2 regions of the Ligilactobacillus ruminis ATCC 27782 genome follow, and region 2 is predicted to be linked to the other one. Evidence: predicted binding sites of a transcription regulator. Region 2 holds the regulator's gene; the other holds the start of a gene.
What was found. The regulator CtsR, encoded in region 2, represses protease genes until heat stress. The targets are predictions, from matches to a motif close to TTGGTCAAAAAAGGTCAAANA.

Region 1 (3,406 bases), 410 kb from region 2:
CAGCAGTTAGCGAAATGCCTGATCGTGATCCTTTGAAAGAAGTTGTAGAATTTCCTCTTGATTTAAGGTAATATTTAATTGAGCCATTTGTTTGTCCTCCTAGTATTATTTTGTTAGGTGATTTAATTATACCTGGGAGCTGAGCACTTGGCTCTCTTTTTTTTATCAATTTACACCATTATACGGGCATAACCTAAAAAACAGAACTTTGGGGAGGGATTTTTAATGATTACGTTAAAAAACGTTTCAAAAAGATATGATAACGTTCCTGTGTTGAACGAAATCAATCTTGAAATCAATCGAGGATCTTTTTGCTGCATAACCGGAAAGAGCGGTGCGGGTAAGTCAACGCTTTTGAAGATCATCTCAGGGATGGAAAAGCCTGATGAAGGTCAGGTGTTTTTTGAGGGAAAAGATTTAAAAAAAATCAGGCACCAAAAATTATGGGGAAGGCATTTTTCATTTGTATTTCAAAACTATTTTCTTTTGGACGACAAGACCGTCAGGAAGAATTTGAAACTCGCTTGTCAAAAAATCGGGGAACCTGAGATGACGGATGCTTTGAAGAAAACGGGTTTGACTGCAGATGTTTTGGACAAGACCGTGTATAGATTAAGCGGCGGAGAAAAGCAGAGGGTCGGAATTGCAAGGGCGATCCTCAAGCCTTTTGACGTGCTTGTTGCCGATGAGCCGACAGGCAATCTTGATTTTCAAAATGCAGCGGCCATAATGGACGTTTTGAAAAAACTTCAAGAAGATAAAAAGACGATCATCGTCGTTTCTCATGACAATGATTTTCAAAAACTTGCAGATCAAAATCTTTTGCTTCAAGATGCCGTTTTGACAACTTTTTGAGATGTTGACAATAGTGCAAAAAAGCCGTGCTCCAGTAAAGGAACACGGCTTTTAACATTCTATGACTATTTGAGTTTCTTCTTGTTTTTCATAATGCCGTCAATCAAGCCGTAATCAACTGCTTGTTGTGCCGTCATAAAGTTATCGCGTTCAGTGTCTTTGTTGATCGTTTCAATGTCTTGACCTGAGTGATCTGCCAAGATTTGGTTGATCAGTTTGCGCGTCTTCAAGATGTGTTCGGCTGCAATCTGGATTTCCGTCGACTGCCCCTGTGCTCCGCCAAGCGGTTGGTGAATCATGATTTCAGAGTTCGGAAGCGCAAAGCGTTTGCCCTTTGCACCGGCCGTTGACAAGACGGAAGCCATTGAGGCAGCCATGCCCATGACGATCGTTTGGACGTCGGCATTGACGAAATTCATCGTGTCATAAATTGCAAGGCCGGCAGAAACTGAACCGCCTGGCGAGTTGATGTACATATAGATGTCTTTTTCTGAATCCTGAGCATCCAGGAAGAGAAGCTGTGCGATAACCGCATTTGCCATATCATCAGTGACTTCGCCTGAAACCATGATGATGCGATCTTTCAAAAGACGAGAATAAATGTCGTAAGCACGTTCGCCTTGGGCTGATTGCTCGATGACTGTAGGAACTAAGTTCATATTGAAAGCCTCCTGATTGTTAAACTAACTATGTAATAGTCTATCACTCAACTGTTTGTATTGCTAGTTTAACTCATAGGTCAAAAATGGTCAAATAATATGCACCTAAAAAGCCGAAAAGTTTTCAATCGGTTGCAGACTGTGCTGACACTTTAGGCGTGAAACGAACAAAAAGGTGCTCAGAAAAACGTTTCTGGCGCACCTTGCATTAAAAAAGATTTGACAATTCATTGTGAAAGCGTTCTAATAATATAATAGTTATGCACCACCTGGGAGTCGAACCCAGATTACAAGAACCGGAATCTTGCGTGCGATCCATTACACTAGCGGTGCGTACTTATATTATTTTAGTCTAATATCATGTGAATTACAAGAATATTTTGAAAGAAGGTGAGTTTTTGGCTTTGAAACAAGGATTTGGTCAGCAGCAAAAACAGATTCAAAAATTGGCAATGACACAGCAGATGCAGCAGTCGATTCGAATTTTAAAGTACGGTTCCGAAGATTTGCATAATTTTCTTTCAAACGTCGCACTTGAAAATCCGTTCATGATTGTCAATACCTTGCATTCATACGTGACGGGCGGGCTTGATCATCAAAACGAACATGACATTGCAGAATTTGCAGTGGAGAAAAAAGCACAGTCGTTGTACGATTACCTGATGGATCAGGTCAAGCTGACAATGAGAAAAACGCCGATCAGAGACATGGTTGTTTATTTCATTTCACAGCTTGATCAAAACGGCTATTTAAAAGCTGATCTGGAAAAACTTTCAAAAGAAAAAGGCATCGACAAAGTCCTGATGCTTGATGCGCTGACGCTTTTGCAACAGCTTGATCCTCCTGGAACGGGGGCCAGAAATCTGCAGGAATGTCTGATTTTGCAAGTTCAATATGACAGTTCGGCACCGTTAAATGCAGAGAAAATACTTAAAGAAGATTTTGAAGATTTTACGAATCGCAAGTGGTCAAAAATAGCTAAAAAGCACTGCATTTCAATTGGGGACGTGCAAAAAATTCTTGATTACGTTCAAACTTTGTCGCCTGCACCGGGTGCGATTTATGATCAAAGCGAAGTTGGCTATATCGAGCCCGACCTGGTTGTCGAAAAAAAGCCTGACGGAAGCCTTGAAGTCAAATTGACCAAGGAAAGCAATCCGGAGATTCGCTTTAAAAAAGAGTACTATGAAAGCTTGAAAAACAGTTCTGACAAGCATGTTTTGGATTACCTGAAAGAAAAGCGGCACGAATTTGAAAAGATTCAGGAAGACGTCTTGATGCGCGGAAACACGCTGCTTCGATTGGGACGCTTGATTGTTGAACGTCAGCATGACTTTTTTACCGAAAGCAATCGCCCTCTAAAGCCTTTTTTGCTGCGTGACGCGGCTCAAAAGCTGCAGCTTCACGAATCGACAATCAGCCGAGCCGTCAGCGGAAAGTATCTATTGTATGAAGGAAAAGTCATGGAACTGAAGGCATTTTTCTCCCACGCTGTTTCCTATGCGGGAGAAAATGGCGAAAACGTAAGTGCGGATGAGATTCAGCAAAAGATTCGCTTGATTGTTGAAAAAGAAGACAAGAAAAATCCTTTGTCTGATCAAAAAATCGTGGATAAGATGAAAGAAGAGGGGCTGAAAGTGTCCCGCCGGACGCTTGCAAAATACAGAGAGCGGCTCGGCATTCCTGCATCAAGTTTTCGTAAGCGACATTGAGTTTTTTTTTAATATTTCGATTGTTCCAAATATGGGCCTGATTTCAAATGTTATCATGCAAGAAGTTCGAAGATATCCGTTTTAAACGGATGAGATAATTGTAAATGTTCGTAAAAAGTGGCGGAATGCTTGTTTGGATAAGTGTTTTTCCGCTTTTTTATTTGATTTGAGTATGTTTGA
Region 2 (3,406 bases):
TTATGAGTCGTTAGCTCAGTCGGTAGAGCATCTGACTTTTAATCAGAGGGTCGACAGTTCGAGCCTGTCACGACTCATAGTCGGTTTTGCGGGTGTGGCGGAATTGGCAGACGCGCTAGATTTAGGTTCTAGTGTCTTTTGACGTGGGGGTTCAAGTCCCTTCACCCGCACCATTTTATTTATTATGCCGACTTAGCTCAGCTGGCAGAGCATCTGATTTGTAATCAGAGGGTCGGAGGTTCGAATCCTCTAGTCGGCACCAGAATGCGGAAGTAGTTCAGTGGTAGAACATCACCTTGCCATGGTGGGGGTCGCGGGTTCGAATCCCGTCTTCCGCTTATGCCAGTTCATCAAAGAATATGCCGGGGTGGCGGAATTGGCAGACGCACAGGACTTAAAATCCTGCGGTAAGTGATTACCGTACCGGTTCGATCCCGGTCCTCGGCATTATATAATTTAATATATTGATATGCACCCATAGCGCAACTGGATAGAGTGTCTGACTACGAATCAGAAGGTTGTAGGTTCGACTCCTACTGGGTGCATTTTTTAGTGGTCATAATTTGATTGACCGGTTATCGGGAAATAGCTCAGTTTGGTAGAGCACCTGGTTTGGGACCAGGGGGTCGCAGGTTCGAATCCTGTTTTCCCGATTTAAATAGATCGTGGCTGGATTTATGCCGACCTTTTTTTGTAATCGATCATTAAACTGATTGATTGCGAGTGTTCTATTTTTTTAATATTTTGCGATAAATATAGTGCAAAATCAGTTTTAAAATACTATAATAGATTATGGTTACCGGGAAATAGCTCAGCTTGGTAGAGCACCACGTTCGGGACGTGGGGGTCGCAGGTTCAAATCCTGTTTTCCCGATTTGAGTAAAACGGTTTGCAACAACGATTGTTGCGATAGTGTCCAGGATGCAAAGATTATATAAATCGCATCCTGGATTTTTAATTATAAGCTTGTTTGATTCACCAGCATACCCATGGTTCAGACAAAGAAATTTTTTTGTTTCTTAATTTTGTAGAAGCCCTGTATTTTTCAATAGTTGAGATTGATTGCTGCTCGTCTCGCATTATAAATCATGGTGCAAAAATGGTCCGAAAAGACTATAATTAATTGTAGTTATCACAGGTTGAAAAATGCCTGCAATTGCGAGATCAAAACGTGTTTTCATGCGACTAACGAGGGATATTGATTGCAAAATGACACCTGACGCGTCTATAATAATAGTCAAACATAGTCAAAACGCGAAGAAAGGTGGTAGAATATGCAGAATCGGAATATTTCTGATATAATTGAGCAATATTTGAAAAGCATCTTAAAAGAGTCGCCTTCAATTGAAATTAAGCGTTCGGAAATAGCTCAGCAATTTGACTGCGTTCCGTCACAAATCAACTATGTAATCAAAACGCGTTTTACGGTTCAAAATGGTTATTTGGTTGAAAGCAAGCGCGGAGGCGGAGGATACATCAGGATTGAGAAAGTTGATTTGGTCGATGATGCGGAATATTTAAATGAATTAATCGAATATACCGGAGAATCGATAACGGAAACGGATGCTTTCAAGGTGGTTCAAGCTCTGTATGAGAATCATTTTTTGAACAGAAGAGAAGCAAATCTTATTTTAAGCACGTTTAATCGCAATGTTTTGGCCTTCAGCGACCATGAGATCGAGGATATCGTGCGCGCACGTATTTTAAAGAGCGTTATCAACAGGCTGAAGTGTGCTGACTGACAATACTAAAGAAGGAAGGTAATTCCATGGACGATTTATATACTGACAGCGCAAAACGCGTAATGGCGATTGCGCAGGAACAGGCAAATTATTTCAGACATCAGGCAATCGGGACCGAACACTTGCTCTTGGCATTGACGATCGAAGACAAAGGCGTGGCAGGTCAGGTCTTAAAACAAGCGATGGTGACGCCAGGCGATGTTCGTCGAGAAATCGAACGCTTAGCCGGGTACGGCAATTTGCTGCGTCAGTCGCCAAGCAACTATTTGCCGTATTCTCCAAAGGCCAAGTCCGTTTTGGACGAAACCAGGAAACAGGCATTTTTGACTGGGGCCGTCAGAATCGGGACCGAACATTTTCTGTTAGCATTGTTGAGCGATGAGGACATCCTTTCGTCTCGAATTTTAACCAGTCTGCATGTGGATTGCAAAAAACTTCGACAAATTCTTTTGCGCAAGCTCGGCATCAGTCAAAGTCAATTGCGTCGCGTGACAAAAAAAGCTGAGGAACAGCAAGGAAAATCAAAAACGCCGACCTTGGACGAGCTTGGTCGCGACATGACCGAGATGGCTGCTGAAAATATGATTGATCCCGTAATCGGACGCGAAAAAGAAGTCAATCGGATTATCCAGATTTTGAGTCGCAGGACAAAAAACAATCCGGTTCTTTTAGGCGAACCCGGCGTTGGCAAAACGGCGGTTGTTGAGGGCTTGGCACAAGCCATCGTCGAAGGTTGCGTTCCCGAAAACTTGCTTAATGATCGTTTGATGATGCTTGATATGGGATCGCTTGTTGCCGGCACTAAATATCGCGGCGAATTCGAAGATCGCTTGAAAAAGATTCTCGAAGAAGTTTACAACGATGGAAACGTCATTTTATTTATTGATGAGATGCACACGCTCATTGGTGCGGGTGGTGCTGAGGGAGCAATCGACGCATCCAATATTTTAAAGCCTGCGCTTGCAAGAGGAGAAGTGCAGGTCATCGGAGCGACGACGCTTGATGAATATCAAAAGTATGTTGAATCAGATCCTGCCTTGGAACGGCGTTTTGCGACCGTTGTCGTTGAAGAACCGAGCCAAGAGGCGGCATTGGAAATTTTGAAAGGAGTTCGTCCGCGCTACGAAGAACACCATAAGGTAAAAATTTCGGATGAGGCCTTGGAAGAAGCCGTACACTTAAGCAGTCGCTATATTACGAAACGCTTTTTGCCCGATAAGGCAATTGATTTGATGGATGAGGCGGCAGCACGTTTGCGAATCGTTAAAGCAGGAAAAAACGTCAAGCTGCTGGATTTGAACAAAGAATTGTCCGAAATCGCCAAGAAACAAGAGCAGGCATTGCTTGACGAAAAATTTGAAGAGGCGGCAAAATTGCGCAACCAGGCGTTGAAGACAAAAGAAAAGATTGCCAAAATCGAAGAAGCCAAGCGCAAAAAAGACGAAAAGAAGGAGTACGCCGGAATTGTTTCAGCAGAAGACGTTGCGACGGTCGTTTCCGAGTGGACGGGAGTGCCCGTTACGCAGCTGACAAAAACAGAAAGCGAACGTTTGATCAATTTGGAAAAAATTCTGCATAAGCGCGTTGTCGGTCAAGATGAAGCTATCAAGGCCGTGTCGAAAGCAATCAGACGTGCAAGAAGCGGTTTGTCTGATCCGACTCGC

Region 1: a site for CtsR is predicted at 1,591-1,611, ahead of clpP (ATP-dependent Clp endopeptidase proteolytic subunit ClpP). Genes of this name have one in related genera too.

What each region holds. Positions count from the first base shown of each region.
Region 1 is NC_015975.1:688,873-692,278, forward strand. It holds gene LRC_RS03400 (IS256 family transposase) at 1-6, opposite strand, end outside; gene LRC_RS03405 (ABC transporter ATP-binding protein) at 226-855, shown strand; gene clpP (ATP-dependent Clp endopeptidase proteolytic subunit ClpP) at 921-1,514, opposite strand; tRNA gene LRC_RS03415 (tRNA-Arg) at 1,776-1,847, opposite strand; gene rpoN (RNA polymerase factor sigma-54) at 1,877-3,226, shown strand.
Region 2 is NC_015975.1:279,484-282,889, forward strand. It holds tRNA gene LRC_RS01340 (tRNA-Lys) at 5-77, shown strand; tRNA gene LRC_RS01345 (tRNA-Leu) at 89-173, shown strand; tRNA gene LRC_RS01350 (tRNA-Thr) at 187-262, shown strand; tRNA gene LRC_RS01355 (tRNA-Gly) at 267-338, shown strand; tRNA gene LRC_RS01360 (tRNA-Leu) at 362-447, shown strand; tRNA gene LRC_RS01365 (tRNA-Arg) at 472-545, shown strand; tRNA gene LRC_RS01370 (tRNA-Pro) at 580-653, shown strand; tRNA gene LRC_RS01375 (tRNA-Pro) at 801-874, shown strand; gene LRC_RS01380 (CtsR family transcriptional regulator) at 1,275-1,742, shown strand; gene LRC_RS01385 (ATP-dependent Clp protease ATP-binding subunit) at 1,769-3,406, shown strand, end outside.